2 regions of the Hydrogenophaga sp. SNF1 genome follow, and region 1 is predicted to be linked to the other one. Evidence: riboswitches for the same ligand, from Rfam matches in the RefSeq annotation. Region 1 holds a riboswitch; the other holds the start of a gene.
What was found. Region 1 has a riboswitch for S-adenosylhomocysteine ahead of ahcY (adenosylhomocysteinase). Riboswitches for the same ligand answer to the same signal wherever they lie in the genome.
Positions count from the first base shown of each region.

Region 2: linked by a shared signal. The riboswitch ahead of metH (methionine synthase) and the one ahead of ahcY (adenosylhomocysteinase) in region 1 are both predicted to bind S-adenosylhomocysteine.

Region 1 covers NZ_CP139793.1:505,246-515,477, reverse strand. Annotated here, with positions in the region: gene metF (methylenetetrahydrofolate reductase [NAD(P)H]) at 1-527, opposite strand, end outside; gene SOM08_RS02450 (TlyA family RNA methyltransferase) at 524-1,279, opposite strand; gene ahcY (adenosylhomocysteinase) at 1,288-2,718, opposite strand; S-adenosyl-L-homocysteine riboswitch at 2,784-2,875, opposite strand; gene SOM08_RS02440 (HAD-IIB family hydrolase) at 2,971-3,771, shown strand; gene SOM08_RS02435 (MFS transporter) at 3,768-4,994, shown strand; gene SOM08_RS02430 (hypothetical protein) at 5,124-6,308, shown strand; gene SOM08_RS02425 (hypothetical protein) at 6,395-6,775, shown strand; gene SOM08_RS02420 (hypothetical protein) at 7,012-7,647, shown strand; gene SOM08_RS02415 (hypothetical protein) at 7,651-7,992, opposite strand; gene SOM08_RS02410 (hypothetical protein) at 8,199-9,098, shown strand; gene mdeB (alpha-ketoglutarate dehydrogenase) at 9,112-10,232, opposite strand, start outside.
Region 2 covers NZ_CP139793.1:174,918-185,149, forward strand. Annotated here, with positions in the region: gene cynS (cyanase) at 1-177, shown strand, start outside; gene SOM08_RS00870 (hypothetical protein) at 341-580, shown strand; gene SOM08_RS00875 (pirin family protein) at 577-1,449, opposite strand; gene SOM08_RS00880 (RNA methyltransferase) at 1,528-2,568, shown strand; gene SOM08_RS00885 (cation:proton antiporter) at 2,565-3,779, opposite strand; gene SOM08_RS00890 (hypothetical protein) at 3,855-4,901, opposite strand; S-adenosyl-L-homocysteine riboswitch at 5,052-5,147, shown strand; gene metH (methionine synthase) at 5,179-7,923, shown strand; gene SOM08_RS00900 (hypothetical protein) at 7,988-9,547, opposite strand; gene SOM08_RS00905 (YifB family Mg chelatase-like AAA ATPase) at 9,544-10,232, opposite strand, start outside.

The DNA of each region.
Region 1 (10,232 bases):
CGGAAGTAGGCATCGGCGCTGTAGAAGTACTGCGTGATCGCCGAATGCGCGCCGGCCCGGACCTTGGTCACATACGCCTTGAGGTCGGCCTCGGGCGAGCGGGCCTGCGGGTGCACCTCGGGATAGGCCGCCACCTCCAGGTGGAAGTCCTCGCCGGTCTCGGCGCGGATGAAGGCCACGAGGTCGCTCGCGTAGTGGAACTCGCCGCCCAGGCCATAGCCGCTGGGCAGGTCGCCGCGCAGCGCCACCAGGCGCTTGACGCCCATGGCCTTGAGCTGCGCCAGCTGCTCGCGCACGCCGGCGCGCGTGGCGCCGATGCACGAGAAGTGCGAGGCCGCGTCCACGCCCTCGGCGAGGATCTCGCGCACGGTGCCGAAGGTGCCCTCCTGCGTGGAGCCGCCGGCGCCGTAGGTGACGGAGCAGAACAGCGGCGCGCGCGCGTAGAGCTGCTGGCGCACGGCGCGCAGCTTCTGCGCGCCTTCGGGCGTCTTGGGCGGGAAGAATTCGAAGCTGATGGGCAGGTTCATGCCGGTTTCCGAATGAAGACGAAGAACTCGCGGTTGCCATCGCCACCGGCGATGGGGCTGTCGAAATAGTCGAGCGGCTCAAGGCCCAGGCCTTGCAGCGCGGTCGTGATGCGCTCGCGCACCCGCGCGTACGAGGCGGCGTCCTTCACCAGGCCGCCCTTGCCGATGTCTTCGGGCTGCAGCTCGAACTGCGGCTTGACGAGCACCAGGCCGTGGCCGCCGGGCTTGAGCAGCGGCGCCAGCGCGGGCCACACCAGGGTCTGCGAGATGAAGGACAGGTCGCCGACGATCAGGTCGAAAGGCGGCTCGGCCCCGGCCTCGCGCAGGCGCTGGGCCGTCAAATCGCGCGCGTTGCAATGCTCGATGGCGATCACCCGCGCATCCCCGCGCAGGCGCGCGTTGAGCTGGCCGCTGCCCACGTCCACGCCCACCACCTGGGCCGCGCCGCGCTGCAGCAGGCAATCGGTGAAGCCGCCGGTGCTCTGGCCCACGTCGAGCGCGTGCAGGCCGCGCGGATCGACGCCGGTGTGCGCCAGCGCACCCTCCAGCTTCAGGCCGCCGCGCGAGACGTAGCGCGCCTCGGCCGCGTCCAGCAGCTCCAGCTCGGCGCCGGCGGGCAGCTCGTCGCCGTTCTTGGCCACGGGCCGCCAGCCGCCACCGGCGCGCCAGCGCACGCCGGCCGCGATCAGCCGCTGGGCCTGCGAGCGCGACGCCGCCAGACCACGCTCGACGAGCAACTGGTCGGCGCGCACGGCGGCGATCAGTAGCGGTAGGTGTCCGGCTTGTACGGGCCTTGCTTGGGCACGCCGATGTAGGCGGCCTGCTCGTCGCTCAGCTCGGTCAGCTGGGCACCGACCTTCTTCAGGTGCAGGCGCGCCACCTTTTCGTCCAGGTGCTTGGGCAGCACGTAAACCTTGCCCACGTCGTAGCCCTCGGGGTGCGTGAACAGCTCGATCTGCGCGATGGTCTGGTTCGCGAAGCTGGAGGACATCACGAAGCTGGGGTGACCGGTGCCGCAGCCCAGGTTCACCAGCCGGCCCTTGGCGAGCAGGATGATCTTCTTGCCGTCCGGGAAGATCACGTGGTCCACCTGGGGCTTGATCTCTTCCCACTGGCACTTCTCTTCCAGCCTGGCAACCTGGATCTCGTTGTCGAAGTGGCCGATGTTGCAGACGATCGCCTGGTCCTTCATGGCGGCCATGTGCTCGAAGGTGATGACGTCGCGGTTGCCGGTGGTGGTGACGAAGATGTCGGCCTTGTCGGCGGCGTACTCCATGGTCACCACGCGGTAGCCTTCCATCGCGGCCTGCAGGGCGTTGATGGGGTCGATCTCGGTCACCCACACCTGTGCGCTCAGCGCGCGCAGCGCCTGGGCCGAGCCCTTGCCCACGTCGCCGTAGCCGGCCACCACGGCCACCTTGCCGGCGATCATCACATCGGTCGCGCGCTTGATGCCGTCGACCAGCGACTCGCGGCAGCCATAGAGGTTGTCGAACTTGCTCTTGGTGACCGAGTCGTTGACGTTGATGGCGCGGAACATCAGCGAGCCCTTGACCGACATTTCCTTCAGGCGGTGCACGCCGGTGGTGGTCTCCTCGGTCACGCCAATGATCTGCGCGCTCTTGCGGCTGTACCAGGTGGCGTCCTCGGCCAGCTTGGCCTTGATGGCCGCGAACAGGATGCGCTCTTCCTCGCTGCCGGGCTTGGCCAGCACGGAGGGGTCCTTCTCGGCCTGCTTGCCCAGGTGCATGAGCAGCGTGGCATCGCCGCCGTCGTCGAGGATCATGTTGGGGCCTTCGCCTTCCGTGCCCTTGGCGCCGAAGTCGAAGATGCGGTGCGTGTAGTCCCAGTAGTCGACCAGGGTCTCGCCCTTGACGGCGAAGACCGGCGTGCCGGCGGCGGCGATGGCGGCGGCCGCGTGGTCCTGGGTGGAGAAGATGTTGCACGAGGCCCAGCGCACCTGCGCGCCCAGGGCCTGCAGCGTCTCGATGAGCACCGCGGTCTGGATGGTCATGTGCAGCGAACCGGTGATGCGCGCGCCTTTCAGCGGCTGCTTGGCCGCGTACTCTTCGCGGATGGCCATCAGGCCGGGCATCTCGGTCTCGGCGATCTTGATCTCTTTGCGGCCCCAGTCGGCCAGGCCGATGTCGGCGATCACGCAGTCGGCGGTGGGGTTGATTCGTGCATTCATGTGGCGCTCCAAAACGTTGAAAGCCACCGCGCGGGAAGGGAGACGAGGGAACCCATCGCACGTGCAGTGGATGAGCGTGGTTGCCGGTTGAAGGGTCCGAGCCTCACGCCCGCGGCCCGCTCGGTGCGGGTGGGGCGCTGCAACGCTCCTCGGATGGGCCGGCATTCTACTCGGCCTCCTTTCTGGCGTGGGGATATCCCCTCCCAGTGGCACCACGCCGGTGCGGCCCCTGTGAGAAACTGCCGCCCCTCCATGCAACCCACCCCGCTGGCCGACTGGCCCCCGCACGAGCGCGCGCGCATCCATGGCGTGCTCACCGACATCGACGACACCCTCACGGCCGAGGGGGCGCTGGCGCCCGAGGCGGGCGCGGCACTGCTCCGCCTGCGCGCGGCCGGCCTGCCGGTGTTCGCCGTCACCGGCCGCCCGGCCGGCTGGAGCGAACCCTTCGCGCTGAGCTGGCCGATCGACGCCATCGTGGCCGAGAACGGCGCCGTGGCGCTGTGGAACGACGGCGGGCGCCTGCGCAAGGCCTACGCGCAGGACGCGGCCACCCGCGCCGCGAACCTCACCCGCCTGCGGGCCGCCGCCGCGCGTGTGCTGCGCGAGCTGCCTCAGGCGCGCCTGGCCACCGACAGCGCGGGCCGCGAAACCGACATCGCCATCGACCACAGCGAGCACGCCCACCTGGGCGAGGCCGACATCGCGCGCGCACTCGGCATCCTGCGCGACGAAGGCCTCACCGCCACCGTGAGTTCCATCCACGTCAACGGCTGGATCGGCGCGCACGACAAGCTCAGCGGCGCGCGCTGGATCCTGCGCGAGCGCCTGGGGCGCGACCTCGACGCCGAGATCGATCACTGGGTCTACGTGGGCGACTCCACCAACGACGCCGCCATGTTCGCGCGCTTCCCGCACAGCGTGGGCGTGGCCAACATCGCGCGCTTCTGGGCGCAGCTCGCGCACCACCCCCGCTACGTGGCCCCGCGCGAACGGGGCCAGGGCTTCGCCGACGTGGCCGAGGCGGTGCTGGCGGCCAGAGGCCAGGCATGAGCGAACACCCGCTGCCCGCCGGCGGCCGAGCGCCCGCCGCGCCGCCGGCCCACGCCCGCCTGGGCCTGGTCGCCATCTTTGGCGCCACCTTCTTCGAGCTCGTGGGCTACTTCATGCTCACGCCCCTGCTGCTGCTGCGCCTGAAGGACGGCGGCGAGTCCACCGCCCTGGCCGGCGTGTTCGCGGCCAGCGGCTGGTTCGGCATCTTCCTCATGGTGCCTTTCGCCTCGTCCGTCACGCGCGCGCTGGGAAGGCGGCCCACGCTGTGGCTGTCGGCGCTCATCCCCACGCTGGCCACCATGGGCTTCGCGCTCTCGTCCTGGCTGCCGCTGTGGTTCGGGCTCAAGCTCATCGCCGGCATGGCCTCGGGCCTGCGCTGGGTGCTGGCCGAGGCCATCGTGGCCGAGTTCGCGCCGCCCGGCCAGCGCGGCCGCTACGTGGGCATCTTCGAAACCCTGGTCGGCGTCACCTTCGTGCTCGGCCCGCTGATGCTGGCCTGGGTGGGGCCGCAGAGCGACACCGCGATCTGGCTCGCCTTCGGCTGCATGGCCATCGGCCTGGCCTGGAGCCTGCTGATCCCCCGCGTGCCGCCCGCGGCCGACGCGCACGAGGCCCGCGTGGGCCTGGGCGGCGTGTGGCACGCGCTGGCCGCGCACCCGCTGATCATGACGGTGGGCTTCGTCGGTGGCTTCTTCGAAAGCGGGCTCACGTCCATCCTGCCGCTGTATGGCCTGGCCCTGGGCCTGGGCGCGGTGGTCTCGGCCCTGCTGGTCTCGGCCAGCGGGCTGGGCAGTGCGCTGATGATGCTGCCCGCTGGCGTGCTGTCCGACCGCCTGGCGCACCACCCGCGCCAGCGCTGGGGCGACGAGCGCGCCGCGCGCCTGCTGCTCATGCGCGGCTGCGCCTGGATCACGCTGCTCGGCACGCTGCTGATCCCCTTCGTCGCGAACACGCCCTGGCTGGCCGCGCCCGTGGCCTTCGTGTGGGGCGGCGCGGGCGGCTGCCTCTACACGTTGGCGATGATCGACATCGGCTCGCGCGAGCAAGGCATCACCCTGGTGAACAGCACCGCCGTGCTGGTGATGAGCTACACGCTCGGCGGCGTGCTGGCGCCCGCGCTGGGCGCGGCGGCGCTGCAGTGGTCGCCCACGCTGGGCTTCCCGGCGCTGCTGGTCGGCGTGGCGCTGCTGGGGGTGTTCCTGCTGCGGCGCCAGCCGGCCTGAGCTCGCGCTTCGATAGCAGGAAGCGGCCGGGCGGTGCCGCTCTCGGATAGGCGTCCTTGAGGATTTCGCGCCGCGGCGGCTGCCACCGAGAGGGGTTTTCCACTCCGCAGCGCCACGCGCGCCCTCTCCATGATCTCCCGCTCCAGCCCCAAACAATACAAGCTCGATGCCGCGCTGCCCGGCCAGGCCCAGGCGACGCCTCTGCGCCAGGTGGTCGAGGCCGCGGTGAACAAGACCGAGAAAGACCAGCAGCCCCGGGTGCTCTACCTGAAGACCACCGCCCCCTCGTCCGATCGGACCGCGCAGCCTTACATCACCACCAAGTTCGACTCTCGGCACGAAGACCCGCAGACCCGCGCCACGCAGCCGCGCAAGCTCAAGCAGACCCAGCACCAGGGCGCCACCGCGCAGCTGAAGGGCCTGACCACCTCCTGGCTCAAGCTGCCTTCAGCGCCGCGCGAAGCCCAGCGAGCGGCCCAGGATCTCGGCAGGCTGTGCGCGAGCGACAGCACCCAGGTGTTCGGCCTGCCCTGCACCCCCGAACTGCTGCAGCAACTCAAGCGGATGGAAAGCGCCCAGGTCGCGCCGCGCTCAACGGCGTCGACGCCACGGCAGCCGAGCGCGCACACGCCCCGGTCGAACACGGACAGATCGCCACGGCACCCGCCGACGGATGAAGACGAGAGCAGCACCGCGTCGCAAACGACGGTCTCGCTGAGCGAGGAGAGCTCGCCCCCCAACTCGGGCGGCACGCCCAGAAAGGTCAAAACCAGCAGGGTGGCCCGGCTGCCGGTCAAGCAGGTCGCCCGACAGAATCTGAACCCGATCAGACAGACCTACCTGGACCAACAGAAGCTGAAGCAAAAGCAGAAGCGGGAGCAGGCGCTGCTTGACCTTCAAGACCTGATGTTTCCCCCGGAAAAGCCCCTCGCATCGCCCCATACCCAAGTTGGCGCCCCTACCCTGCAACTGCCACTCTTGCCTGTGGGCCGGGACCGGCCATCGGCCCTGGAGCCGTCCGAGGAACCCGCCCCACCAGGCGCCCAGTCGGATCGGCCCAGGTCCAACGTCGAACCCATCCCGGAGGAAAGCCTGCGGACCAGCAAGTCCCAGTCGACGCCCACCAGCCCCACGCCGCCCGACCAGCCTCCGCCGACCAGCCCTCGAGGCCCGTTGAAGCCGCAGCGCGTGCCACGGCCCAGCCTTCGGTCCAGGCAGACGCCCACACCGCCAGCCACCCCAGGGGCGCCACCGGTGGATCCGGCGTCGCCCCCCACGACCAACCCGCCCGAGAGGATGTTCAACGAGCAGTGAGCCCGCTTGTCGCATGGTGACAAGCCCCCATGCGATCCTTGAGGCCGCCGGCCGGGCCCCACGCCCGCCCGGCCGAAAGGAGCCCCATGCCCATCCCCTGGATCGCCGCCTTGAAAATCATCCCCTGGGGCGACGTGATCGAACACGCACCCAAGGTGCTCGCGGCCGCGCGCAAACTGCTCGACAAACAGAAAGCGCCCAGCGCCCCCACGCCCGTGGGCACGCCCCTGGACCCGGCCGCCGAAACACCCAGCCTGGGCGAGCTGCGCCAGCACCTCATCGAGGCGCGCCAGCTCATCGACCAGCAGGCCACCGCCCAGCAGCAGATGGCCCAGACCCTCAGCGAGCTGGCCGAGCAGAACGCGCGCCTGGTGGAAGCGGTGCAGTTGCTGCGCGTGCGCACGCGGTTGCTGATCGCAGCGGCGGTGCTGCTGGCCATCGGCGTGGCGGTGCTGCTGGCGCGCTGAAGCGCGCGGCCCACCCGCGCCTCGGCCCCTGGGCCGCTGGAAAAAACCGAAGGGAACGCTCACCCATGCCGTGAGCGCTCGCAGCGGCACGGTTCCGCGCCGGCGACAGCGGCCTCCGCCATCCGGCCCATCGCGGAACCCGGGCCTCGCGCCGCGCCACGCAGAGACAGCCACAAGCTGCAGCAGCGCAAGGCAAGCCCGTGGCCTGACGCCCCCGCACCACCCTTCGAACCGCCATGATCAAGACCACACGCGCCCCTTACCACAAGCTGCCTGCCGACGCCCCAGCCAAGCCCAAGTACGCCGCGGTGGCGAACCACCCGATACAGGACCCCAGCGCGGGCGGCTCGCTCACGCTGGCCAAGGTCTCGGCGCTCGACGCCTTCCTCGGCGCGCAAAGCAAAAACGGCTTGCCCACCAACAAGACGCTGTATCTGAAGAAAAACAGCCAAGACACGCATCGGCTATCGACCACTCGGTCCCTCTGGAAAAGCAAACAGCAGCGGCAAAACTTCGTCGGCTACATCTATGCCTTGGGCTTGGACGGCCTCCACACCCTGCACTCACCACAGGTTCAGCAAGCGGCCCGAAACCTTTTCGACCTGGCCCATCTCGGGGCCGTCCACAAGCTCCAACACAGCGCGGCACTGTGCCAATGCGTGAAGGCACTGAAACAGGCCCTGGCGGAAGAGGCCGGCGAGCCAAGCACCGATACCGCTTTCACGATCGACAACGACCTCCGCACCACCAGCGATTCGGACACGTCCACGGTCGAACCCGAGCCCCCACGCACCCCGGTCCCCACACGCGCCCGAACCACCGTCTCCCCCGACGAGCGCCTCGACCATGAGCTGAGCAAGTACTTCAAGTGACCACTAGGCCACAGGCCCATTGGCCGCCGGCCGATCCACCTCGATCGCCGCATCGCAGCCCACGCCGGCGGCGATCCAGCGCCGCGCCAGGCGCCGCAGCAGCGGCGCCGCCCAGGCCCAGCGCGGACCCAACACCCCTGGCGCGTCGCTGATCGCGCCGCAGCGGTAGAGACCCGCCGCGTCGTCCCAGCGCAGGGCGTCGCAAGCGCCCCGGCGACGGCGCGATATCACGCGACCCAGGGGGCAGGGCTCGGCCAGGCAGCACACGCCGCAGCCATTGCAAGGCGCGCCCAGCGCGGGCTTGGCCGGCGCGGCGGGGTGGATGTGGATGGTTTGCAGGGGCATGCGGGGGCGGGGACGCCGGCCAGCGGCGCTGGCCCCGCATCATCGCGCCTGTTCGGGGCTGTCCACCGTGGGCGATCGCCGAAAGGCCGGCAGGCCACCCGCGCCGAACGGCCATTCGGCCAGGCCCGGAACCCGGCCACGGAGCCGCGCACTCAGTCCGCACCTCCTGACTGCCCGGCACCACGCCCGTCCCGACCATGCACCGAATGTCTTCTGCCGACCGCTGGCACCACAAATGCACCGCGGCCCAGCCCATCACCCCCCCGCCAGAAAACCTGGCGCCCAGCCAGAACGAACTGCGGGCCGCAGGCGCCGCCGCCACGTCCTTCAACGCGGTGCTCCAGCATGGGGTCCGCAACAACTACATCTACATCCACCGACACAAGAAGGGCGGCCTCGAGTACTTTGCCACCAATGCCTGGTCCGCGTACCAGTCCCTGCGGGACGTGTTCAAGCCGGTCAACTACACCCAGGCCCATCGGCAGACACGCGCGCGCGTCGCTGCCATGTATGCCACCCTGAGCCGGGACGAAGGACGACCCGACGTCGCCGAGGCCGCCAAGAACGTGTTGAATCTTCTGGATCAACAGAAGAAGGGCGTGGTCAATACCGCCGCACTGCGCCAGGCCTCCCTGAGGCTCTGCGCGGCCTTGAATGCCGCTTCAGCGCCCGGCGGTCCCGTGACCCGACCACTGCCCGAGATCAGGATCGGCCGGCTGAACCCGCAAGGGGAACACGTGCTGGCGAGCACCGCCCTGTCGGCGCTGCGCGACCACGTGAACCGGCTGCCCCTGGGCAGCGTGCTCCTGCAGTACGGCAACAACGACGCCAGCGATCCATGGGTGTACGCGGGGGCCCGCCGCCCGGACGATGCGCTCGCCGATGAGGAGCGCGCATCGAACCGGGATCTGGAGCGCGACTTCGCCGACACCCTGCATTTTTTGGCCCGCCAGCACCAGGTTGACGACAAGGACCCCGCCTGGTGGCCCGCGCTTGGCCTCATCCAGCATGTCAACACGCAAACCAAGGCCGACAAGCCCATCACCGTGACAGCGGAACTCCGCCAGCGCCTCGACGCGCTGTGCAGCAGCCTGCCCGTCCGGTGAAGATCCAAGGCGCTCAGCGCGCCGGCCCTGCGCGCCGCGCCGCCTCGGCGATGCTGGCCGCGTCCACCTGGAAGAACGCGCGCAGCGCCGCGCGCGTGTCGCTGCGGCCGAAGCCGTCGGTGCCCAGGGTGCGGTAGGCGCGGCCCGGCGGCAGCCAGGCGCGCAGCGCCTCGGGCACGGCGCGCACATAGTCGCTCGCGGCCAGCACCGGCCCGGCGGTGCCGGCCAGCACCTGGCCCAACCAAGAGTCGCGCCCCTCGGCCTCGGCGGCCTGCGCCTCGCGCGCGAGTTCGCTCCAGCTCGTGATGCTGCACACGTGCACGCAAAACCCCTGCTGCGCCAGCCGCTCGGCCGCGCCGCGCACCTCGGTGAGGATGGCGCCCGAGCCCAGCAGCGTGAGCGGCGCGCCGTCCACCGGCCCGAAGCGGCCGAAGACGTAGCCGCCCTTCAGCACGCCTTCGCGCGCCGAGGCTGGCAGGTCGGGCTGGGCATAGTTCTGGTTCATCAACGTGAGGTAGTAGAAAACGTCGCGCTGCTCCACCAGCATCTCGCGCAGGCCGGCGTCGACGATGAGCGCCAGCTCGCCCGCGAAGGCCGGGTCGTAGGCCTTGCAGTTGGGAATGGTCGCGGCCACCAGGTGGCTGCTGCCGTCCTGGTGCTGCAGGCCCTCGCCGCCCAGCGTGGTGCGGCCCGAGGTGGCGCCCAGCAGGAAGCCGCGCGCGCGCTGGTCGGCCGCGGCCCAGATGGCGTCGCCCACGCGCTGGAAACCGAACATCGAGTAGTAGATGTAGAAGGGCAGCATGGCCAGGCCGTGCACGCTGTAGCTGGTGGCCGCGGCCGTCCAGCTGGCGATGGCGCCGGCCTCGCTGATGCCCTCCTCCAGGATCTGCCCGTCCAGCGCCTCGCGGTAGCTCAGCACCGAGCCGATGTCCTCCGGCGCGTAGCGCTGGCCCACGCTGCTGTAGATGCCAACCTGCTTGAACAGGTTGGCCATGCCGAAGGTGCGCGCCTCGTCGGCCACGATGGGCACGATGCGCGGACCCAGCGCGCCGTCCTTGAGCAGGTTGCCCAGCAGGCGCACGAAGGCCATGGTGGTGCTCATCTCCTTGCCGCCGGCGTTCAGCGCGAAGCCCG
Region 2 (10,232 bases), 330 kb from region 1:
TACGAACTCATCAGCGTCTACGGCACCACCTTCAAGGAGCTCATCCACGAGGAGTTCGGCGACGGCATCATGAGCGCTATCGACTTCAAGATGGACATGAAGCGCGAGAAAGACCCGAACGGCGATCGCGTGAACATCGTGATGTCGGGCAAGTTCCTGCCGTACAAGCAGTATTGACCCCCCGCGGCGCTGCGCGCCTCCCCCCTGGGAGGGGGGCGACACCGACGGCCCGGCGGAGCCGGTTCCGTGGTGTCTCTGGGGGCGTTGCGGTGGGCGTGGTCATGAGGGTGAACCGTTTCGACCCTTCGGTCACTCACCGGCTCGTTGCTGCCGAGCCGACATGTACTGCCGCACCCTCAAATACCGCGACCCTTGCGGCCGCTTCTCCATCCTGGTGGAAGAACAGCCCGACGGTTCGCTCAAGCTCTGGGAGCTCGACGTGCCCGGCGACGGCATGCGCCGCCGCCACGTGATCGGCCAGGTGGCCGACAGTCTGGCGCGCGAGGGCCGGTCACTGCGCGTGGTGTGGGGCGCGGCGCGGGTGCAGCGCCGCCAGGCGGGTGATCCGTCCTGGTCCTAGGCCTTGGGCAGCGGAATCCACTCCTGGTCATCGCCTGGCGGCAGCGGGATGCGCCCGGCGGCCCAGTCCGCCTTGGCCTGCTCGATGCGCTCCTTGCGTGAAGACACGAAGTTCCACCAGACATGCCGCTCGCCCAATGGCTCGCCGCCGAAGACCATCAGCGTGCTCGGCACGCGCGCGGTGATGAGCGCGTCGGCGTCGTCGCCGAACACCAGCAGCTGCCCGGGGCGGTAGACCTCGCCCGCGTACTCGATGTCGCCGCGCGCCACGTACACCGCCTGCTCGCGGTGGCCGCCGGGCAGGGCCAGGCTGGCGCCGGCCTGCCATTCGGTGTGCAGGTAGAACAGCGGCGAGTGCGTGCGCACGGGGCTCTTCAGGCCATAGGCCTCGCCCGCGATCAGGCGCATCCACACGCCGTCCCGTTCGCGCACCGGCAGATCGCTGGCCGGGTAGTGGGTGAAGGCAGGCTCGGTTTCTTCGTCGCGCTCGGGCAGCGCTACCCAGAGCTGCATCAGCTCCAGCCCGCCGCCCGCGAAGGACTCGGGGTGGGTGAAGCGCTCGCTGTGCGAGATGCCGCGGCCGGCGGTCATCCAGTTCACGTCGCCGGGCACGATGTCCTGCACCACGCCCAGGCTGTCCCGGTGCTTGATCTGTCCGCTGAGCAGGTAGCTCACGGTGGACAGGCCGATGTGCGGGTGCGGTCGCACGTCGGCGTCACGCGTGTCCTCGGCCGCCAGCGTCACGGGGCCGGCGTGGTCCACAAAGATGAAGGGGCCGACCATGCGGCGCTTCGCGTAGGGCAGCACGCGCCGCACCGTCAGGCCGTGGCCCAGGTCGGCGGCGCGCGCGTCGATCACCATTTCCAGCATCGGGGTCTCCTTGGTCGTGGCCGGCCATTGTCGACCGGGAGCGGATGCCCCGGGGCTGTGCGCGACAATGCCCGCCCCATGCAACTGAGCGAACTGCGCCAACGCCTCACCGCCCTCGGGGCCGGGCCGCTGCATGCGCAGCGCGTGCTGCGCCACTGGCTGCACGCCCTGCCGGCCGACGCCGGCCGGCGCAAGCCCGAGCACCATTTCCCCAAGGCCCTGTTCGAGGCCCTGCCGGCGCTGCGCGAGGAACTCGCCGGCCTCGCCCGCCTGCGCGCCGAGCACCCGGGCGAGGACGGCTCGGCCCGCCTGCTGGTGGCCCTGCGCGACGGCCAGACCGTCGAGAGCGTGCGCCTGCCGCGCGGCGGCCTGTGCGTGTCCACCCAGGTGGGCTGCGCGGTGGGCTGCGCCTTCTGCATGACCGGCACCGGCGGCCTGCTGCGCCAGCTCGGCAGCGCCGAGATCCTGGCCCAGGTGGCGCTGGCGCGCGCCGGCCGGCCGGTGAACAAGGTGGTTTTCATGGGCATGGGCGAGCCCGCGCACAACCTGGACGCGGTGCTCGAGGCCATCGAGCTGCTGGGCACGGTGGGCGGCATCGGTCACAAGAACCTGGTGTTCTCCACCGTGGGCGACGAGCGCGCCTTCGAGGCGCTGCCGCGCGGCGCGGTCAAACCCGCGCTGGCGTTGTCGCTGCACACCACCAAGCCTGATCTGCGCGAGCAACTGCTGCCGCGCGCGCCGCGCCTCACGCCCACCGAGCTGGTGGAGCGTGCCGAGGCCTACGCGCGCGCCACCGGCTATCCGGTGCAATACCAGTGGACCCTGCTGGACGGCGTGAACGACGGCGACGATGAAATCGAGGGCATCGTGCGCCTGCTCGGTGGCCGCTACGGCGTGCTCAACCTCATTCCCTACAACGCCGTCGACGGTCTGCCGTTCCAGCGCCCGGCCTGGGAGAAGGCGGCCGACATCGCGCGCCGCCTGCACCGCCAGGGCATCCTGACCAAGCTGCGCCACTCGGCGGGGCAGGACGTGGACGCGGGTTGCGGGCAGCTGCGGGCGCGCTCGCTGGACACGGGCGAGCGCGTGGTGGCGCTGCGGCGGCGGGCCGCCGCCTAGGCCCTGCCGACATCCGCGTCGGCACCGGTTTCGGCGGCGCGCCGTGCCAGCATCGGCGCCACCATGGGAATGGTCAGCATGGTGCTGGCCACCGCCATCAGCAGCAGCGCGGTGAAGGTGGCGTCGGTGATGAGGGCCTTGTCCAACAGCACGTTGGCGAAGACGATCATGATCAGCGCCTTGGTCTGCAGCAGCCAGCCGATCAGGCGCGCTTCCTCGCGCGGCCAGCCCAGCCAGCGGCCGGCCAGGCGCATGGCCAGCAGCTTGCCCGCCACCGACACCAGCAGCAGCAGGGCGGCGGCGGCGAGCACCGCCGCGCCCCCGACGGCCCACTTGGTGCGCAACCCCGTGCTGAGGAAGAACACCGGCATGAGCACCAGCAGCACGTGGTGGCGCAGCTGGTCCAGGCGGTCCTGGTCGAACCAGTGGGCGTCGATCACCGCGCCCGCGAGGAACGCGCCCACCATGTAGTGCAGGCCTGCCCAATCGGCGCCCAGGCCGCAGGCCAGCAGCCACACCAGGGCCGCGGTCCAGCGGTCTTGTTCGGGCAAGGCGCGCATGAGCCGGCGGAACAACAGGGTGAGCAAGCCGAAGGCGAGCAGGAAACCCAGCTGGCGGCCCATGCGGTCCCATTCCATGAGGATCACGGCCAGCACGCCCCAGATGGCCAGGTCGTCCAGGCTGGCGTAGCGCAGCAGGCGCTGGCCCAGCGGCTGGCGCAGGATGCCCAGTTTTTCCATCAGCAGGATCAGGATGGGCAGCGCGGTGACGGCGCAGGACATGCCGATGCCCAGCAGGAACTGCCAGTCCTTGGCCCGGGGGCCGGCCCAGTCGGGCCAGGCCAGCAACACCGCGCCCGCCGCCGCGCCCAGCAGCAGCGGCACGCCCAAGGCCAGGCCGGCGGTGATGCCGCTCTCACGCCGCTTCGCCCAGGCCTGGCGCAGGTCCAGCTCGATGCCGGCGATGCAGACGAACAGCATCACGGCCCATTGCGCCACGCCCGACAGCGCCTGCGTCACCGGCGGGCTGAAAACGAAGCGGTGGTACTCGGGAAAGGCCGCGCCCAGCACGCCCGGCCCGAGCGCGATGCCGGTGAGGATCTGTACCACCACCAGGGGCGCGAGGTAGTCGGTGCGGCCGAGCCGCCAGACCAGGTAGGGGACGCTGAAGACGATCAGCATCGCGACCAGAAAGATCTCGGAAGGGGTCATGCCGGGCTCCGCGCCATCGAGGTGGCCTCAGTGTGCCCGCGCGGGTCGGCGCGGCGCCCCGGGGGTACCGGCGGCTCAGCCCATTTCCTCCAGCAGCTGACGGGCCGTGACGCTGACCTCGTCCGTGTAAGAGCCTCCTGCGGCCAGTTGCAGGTCGCTTTTGAACCTGGCCAGTTGGTCGTCGGGCAACCATTCGATGGCCGCAGCCAGTGCCTTGACGGTGGTATGGGGGGCGACAGTCACCCAGCGCTCAATGGCGGGCACTTGGATCTGGGCCCCGAAGCGCTTGATGAAAGACTGGCCCAGCGGCGCCGAGGCTGGGGGTGTCTTGACTGGCTGGTCGGGCACCTCAATGAAGTGCATCGAGGCGGCGCTTTCTTTGCTGTGGTAGGGCAGCATCCCGAGCGTCCATTCCGGTTCCTGCGGTCGCTCCAAAGACTCGGACACGTCGTCCCGCTGTTGCTTTGCTGAGGCCTTGAAAGTTGCCGTCTGCGCTTTGGGGTGCAGCGCCGCCAGCAGCTGCTTGGCAGCGGCGCCAAGGTTCGGGCGTATCTCCAGCTGGTACCTAAACCGTTGCTGCCCCAGGGAGTCCAGCGATCGAATGACTTCGGCAATGGTCTGGACGTCCGCGTCTGCCGCGATCTGGTCCGCAGCAGCGGAGTGGCGCAGCTCGCGAAGGATGACTCTGCTTGTCGGGGCAAGATCGAGGGGCGGATATATCAGCACCTTGAGGTCCTTCAGGAACGCTCTGTCCAGCACCACCTGATTGCTCGTGGCCAAGCGGCAAAAAATCGAGTTCAGGGCCTCCTTCACCTCCAACGGATGGTGCTGATCCGCAGTGAAGCGGCGCGCGAGGGTCCGCACAAGCCGCTCCGTGGCCAGCGAGGAGCTGGTGGTAGTGCCATTCGCATTCTGGACGTTGACGGAGAGGCATTGCGTGCGCTCGCCATTGGGCTCGATCTTGTCCTTGATGAGCAGAACGGTCGGCCCCATCCGCCATCCCCTGTTCACCGACTTGCCATACGCATACAGCTGTCTCAGGTCAAAGATCTCAGCCTTATCCGCTGAATCTGAAAGAAGCGCCTGTGTTTTGCCGGGGCGGGGGGTCGATCGAGGAATCATGGGCGTTGCGGAGGGACATGAGGGGCAGATGGCCATAGCAGGTGGCCTGGACGCGCGTTCAGTAACGCCTGAGAAAGCCGTGGCGCCAGCCAAATGGTTGTTCAGGCCGAACGGACGAGGGGTTTCGACGCCTGTCGCTAAAATCCCCCCTCTCTCAAGGAGCGTTGCAGCGGTCAGCCCAGGCCCCCCGGGCCGGGACCGTCAGGCTTGAGTGGGCTGGACCGGCCCCAACGACGCTCACCAGCTCGGTTTTTCGCAAACAACCCTGGTGAGCCGCATGTCCTCCGAGACCTCCCCCGCCCCCGCTTCCCCCGCCGTTCGCCCGATGCTGCTGTCGGGCCTGGAGCCGCTCGCCATCGGCGAAGGCAGCCTGTTCGTCAACGTCGGCGAGCGCACCAACGTCACCGGCTCCAAGGCCTTCGCGCGCATGATTCTTGAAGGCCGCTTCGAGGACGCGCTGGCCGTGGCGCGCCAGCAGGTGGAGAACGGCGCGCAGATCGTCGACGTGAACATGGACGAGGCCATGCTCGACAGCGAGGCCGCCATGGTGCGCTTCCTCAACCTCATGGCCGGCGAGCCCGACATCGCGCGCGTGCCGGTGATGGTGGACAGCTCCAAGTGGAGCGTCATCGAGGCCGGCCTGCGCTGCCTGCAGGGCAAGGGCGTCGTCAACTCCATCAGCATGAAAGAGGGCGTGGAGGAGTTCAAGCGCCAGGCGCGGCTCATCAAGCGCTACGGCGCCGCCACCGTGGTGATGGCCTTCGACGAGAAAGGCCAGGCCGACACCTACGAGCGCAAGATCGAGATCTGCGAGCGTGCCTACCGCATCCTGGTGGACGAGGTGGGCTTCCCGCCCGAGGACATCGTCTTCGACCCCAACATCTTCGCCATCGCCACCGGCATCGAGGAGCACAACAACTACGCGGTGGACTTCATCAACGCCACGCGCTGGATCAAGCAGCACCTGCCGGGCGCCAAGGTCTCGGGCGGCGTGTCCAACGTGAGCTTCAGCTTCCGCGGCAACGACCCGGTGCGCGAGGCCATCCACACCGTCTTCCTGTACCACGCCATTCAGGCCGGCATGGACATGGGCATCGTCAACGCCGGCATGGTCGGCGTGTACGACGAGCTGGAACCCACGCTGCGCGAGCGCGTGGAGGACGTGGTGCTGAACCGCCGCCCGGACGCCGCCGAGCGCCTGCTCGAGATCGCCGAGAGCGCCAAGGGCGCGGCCAAGGACGATTCCCAGAAGAACGCCTGGCGCGAACTGCCGCTGCGCGAGCGCCTGTCGCACGCGCTGGTGCGCGGCATCAACGACTTCATCACCGAAGACACCGAGGCCATGTGGCGCGAGATCGAGGCCGGCGGCGGGCGCCCGCTCAACGTGATCGAAGGCCCGCTCATGGACGGCATGAACGTGGTGGGCGACCTGTTCGGCCAGGGCAAGATGTTCCTGCCCCAGGTGGTCAAGAGCGCGCGCGTGATGAAGCAGGCCGTGGCCCACCTGCTGCCCTACATCGAGGAAGAGAAGAAGCGCCTGGAAGCGGCCGGCGGCGACGTGCGATCCAAGGGCAAGATCGTCATCGCCACCGTCAAGGGCGACGTGCACGACATCGGCAAGAACATCGTCACCGTCGTGCTCCAGTGCAACAACTTCGAGGTGGTGAACATGGGCGTGATGGTCCCGTGCCACGAGATCCTGGCCAAGGCCAAGGTCGAGGGCGCGGACATCGTGGGCCTGTCGGGCCTGATCACGCCGAGCCTGGAAGAGATGCAGTACGTGGCCAGCGAGATGCAGAAGGACGAGCACTTCCGCATCAAGAAGATCCCGCTGCTGATCGGCGGCGCCACCACCAGCCGCGTGCACACGGCGGTGAAGATCGCGCCGCACTACGAAGGCCCGGTGGTCTACGTGCCCGATGCCTCGCGCAGCGTGAGCGTGGCCCAGGGCCTGCTGTCGGACCAGGCCACGGCCTATATCGCCGAGGTCAACGCCGACTATGAGCGCGTGCGCCACCAGCACGCCAACAAGAAGCAGGTGCCGCTGTGGCCGCTGGACAAGGCGCGCGCCAACCGCACGCCCATCGAGTGGAGCGGCTACACCCCGCCCGTGCCCAAGTTCATTGGCCGGCGCGTGTTCAAGAACGTGGACCTGGCCGAGCTCGCGAGGTACATCGACTGGGGTCCCTTCTTCCAGACCTGGGACCTGGCCGGTCCCTTCCCCGAGATCCTCAAGGACGAGGTGGTGGGCGAAGAGGCGCGCCGCGTCTTCAGCGACGGCAAGCGCATGCTCCAGCGCATCATCGACGGCCGCTGGCTCACGGCCAGCGCGGTCATCGGCCTGTACCCGGCCAACTGCGTGAACCAGGACGACATCGCGCTGTACGCCGACGAGTCGCGCGAGCGCCCGGTGCTGGTGTGGCACGGCCTGCGCCAGCAGACCGAGAAGCAGGAGATCGACGGCGTGATGCGCCCCAGCCGCTGCCTGGCCGACTTCGTGGCGCCCCAGGGCGTGGCCCCGGACTACGTGGGCGTGTTCGCGGTGACGGCGGGCCTGGGCGTGGAGAAGAAAGAGAAGCAGTTCCTCGACGACCTCGACGACTACTCGGCCATCATGTTCAAAGCCCTGGCCGACCGTCTGGCCGAGGCCCTGGCCGAGCAGATGCACCACCGCGTGCGCACCGACCTGTGGGGCTACGCGCCGACCGAGGCGCTGAGCAACGAGGAGCTCATCAAGGAAAAGTACCAGGGCATCCGCCCCGCGCCGGGTTACCCGGCCTGCCCGGACCACACCGTCAAGCGCGGCCTGTTCGAGCTGTTGCAGGCCGAGGAGATCGGCATGGGCCTGACCGAGAGCCTGGCCATGTCGCCGGCGGCCAGCGTGAGCGGCTTCTACCTGAGCCACCCGCAGAGCACCTACTTCAACGTCGGGCGCATCGGCGAGGACCAGCTGGACGACCTGGCCCAGCGCAGCGCCGTGGCGCGCGCGGACCTGCAGCGCTGGCTGGCGCCCAATCTCTGACCCCCGGCGCGCGGGCCGCCGCGCCCCCGTGCGCGCGTTTTGGCCGCGCCAGGCGCGCTCAGGCTCAGCCGGTGCCATGCCCGGCGAGACCGCGCAGCCAGTCCAGGACCTCTGGCGAGCGGTTTCGCGCCAGCAGCGCCAGGCCGGCCAGGCGCCGGACGGCCTCGTCGTTCCCGCTCAGCGACAAGGCGTCGAGCACCCCTCCCAGGATGGGGTCGGGCATGTCGTGGATGGCCGCGAGGCCGGCCGTTTCATGGGCGCCCAAGGGACACCCGGACAGCCGCTTGATGGCGTGGAACACCGGCTCGGGCAGCGCCATGGCCTGAAGGTCGCGGGCGAGGTCGGCCAGCTCCTGCTCGGCATAGGGGGTGGTCTGTGGGGTGTCGCGGGGGGCACCCCAGTCCCACCGCGCGGCCGCCGGCCAGTGGGCCACCACAATGGCCTTCAGCCCCGGGGCCACCGCCCGGGTCCGCGCGCCGAGGATGGCCTTGGCCGCGACAAAGGCGAAGGCCTTGGCGGCGGGCGGGTAGAGCCGGCCCAGGCATTCCAGCACGCCCAGCAGCTGGCGCGGGGTGCTGTGCCGAAGGAAGGCCACGACGTCCCGCTCGGCCCCGCAGGCCGCGAAGGCGCTCAGGGCCCGCATCACCGTCGGCGGGTCCAGCAGCGGATCGGCGGACGACAGGGCCAAAGGATGGGCGTCGGCCAGGGCGAGCAGGTAGCGGGCGGCGGCGGTGGCGTGCATCAGCGGCGCGGAGACGACGTCGGGCGCGGTGGCTGGCGCGCTGGGCGCCAGAGGGTCGCTCGCCGGCGCCAACAGGCGCCGCAGACCCAGCGCGGCCCCGGGGTGGATGCCCCAGAGCCAGCTCAGCAGGGCGTCCATGTCGCCCGTGTTCGAGAACGTCGCCAGCCACAGTCGCAGCGGCGCGGCGCCGTGGCTGCCGCAGGACAGGTGGGACAGGGCGGTCCACAGCCTGGCGCTCAGGGGAATGGGCTTGCAGCTCACGATGTGCCGGGCCGCGCCGACGACGTACGGGAAGTCGGCCAGCGCGGGCTGGGTCGCGTTGACGTAGCCGGTGAGCGCGGGGTTCGCTGGCGCCAGGTGCCGCTCGACGTGGTGCTTGATCGCGCTGAGCGCGTCCCTGGCCCCCGGTCGCCGTTCGTACGCCTTGAAGCAGCCATTGAACCGGGCGAGGAACCGCTTCACACAGCGGTCCAGGTGGGGCTTCATCTCGGCCGGGCAGTCGGCGCTGGTGGGCAGGTGTTCGAGCAGCTGGTCCAGGTGCTCGGCGAGGCCGTTGCTTCTGCATGGCGCGGGCAGGGCCGCCAGCATCAGCACGGCGAACGCGGGGCGTGCGTGCAGGGGCAGCTTGTCCAGGAACACCAGCAGGCTGTACTGGCCCGCGCAGTCGGGGCTGGCGTGGGCTTGCGCGTCGAAAAACACCTCCACCAGGTCCGCGGTGCTGCTGCAGTCCCGCAGCTGGAGCGCCGTGTAGGCCATGTGGCAGCCGAGGTGGCCGATGCAGGCGTGCACCTCGTTCAGCAGCGCCGGCCTTGGGGTGGGCGCGGTGCCGTTGCGCCGCGGCACTGTCGTGACGGGGCTGGAAAAGCCCCCGACGCGCTTCACGCGAACGCCTCCAGCACGCGCCGGTACTGCACCGCCTCCGCCACGTCGGCCGCAACCACGCGCTCGTGCCCGGCCAGGTCGGCGATGGTGCGCGCCACGCGCAGCGCGCGGTGCGTGCCGCGCCCGCTCCAGGCCAGGCGCACGGCCGCCGCGTGCAGGAACTTCAGCGCCGCCGGCTCGGCGCGCGCGTGCTCCTCGAGCGCGCCGCCCGCGAGCGCGCGGTTGGGCAGGCCCTGGCGCCGCAGCGCGCGCTCGCGGGCGGCCACCACGCGCGAGCGCACCCCGGCGCTGCCCTCGCCGGGCGGGCCCTGCAGCAGCTGCTCGCTGGGCAGCGCGGGCACCTCCACCTGCAGGTCGATGCGGTCGAGCAGCGGGCCGCTGAGCCGGCCCTGGTAGCGTTGCACTTGCTCGGGCGTGCAGCGGCAGGCCCGCACCGGGTGGCCGCGGTAGCCGCAGGGGCAGGGGTTCATGGCGGCCACGAGCTGGAAACGCGCGGGGAATTCGGCCTGCTGCGCCGCGCGCGAGACGCGGATGCGGCCGGTCTCCAGCGGCTCGCGCAGCGCCTCCAGCGCGTGGCGCGCGAACTCGGGCAGCTCGTCGAGGAACAGCACGCCCTGGTGGGCGAGCGAGATCTCGCCCGGCCGCGGCGGCGAGCCCCCGCCCACCAGCGCCACGGCGGAGGCGC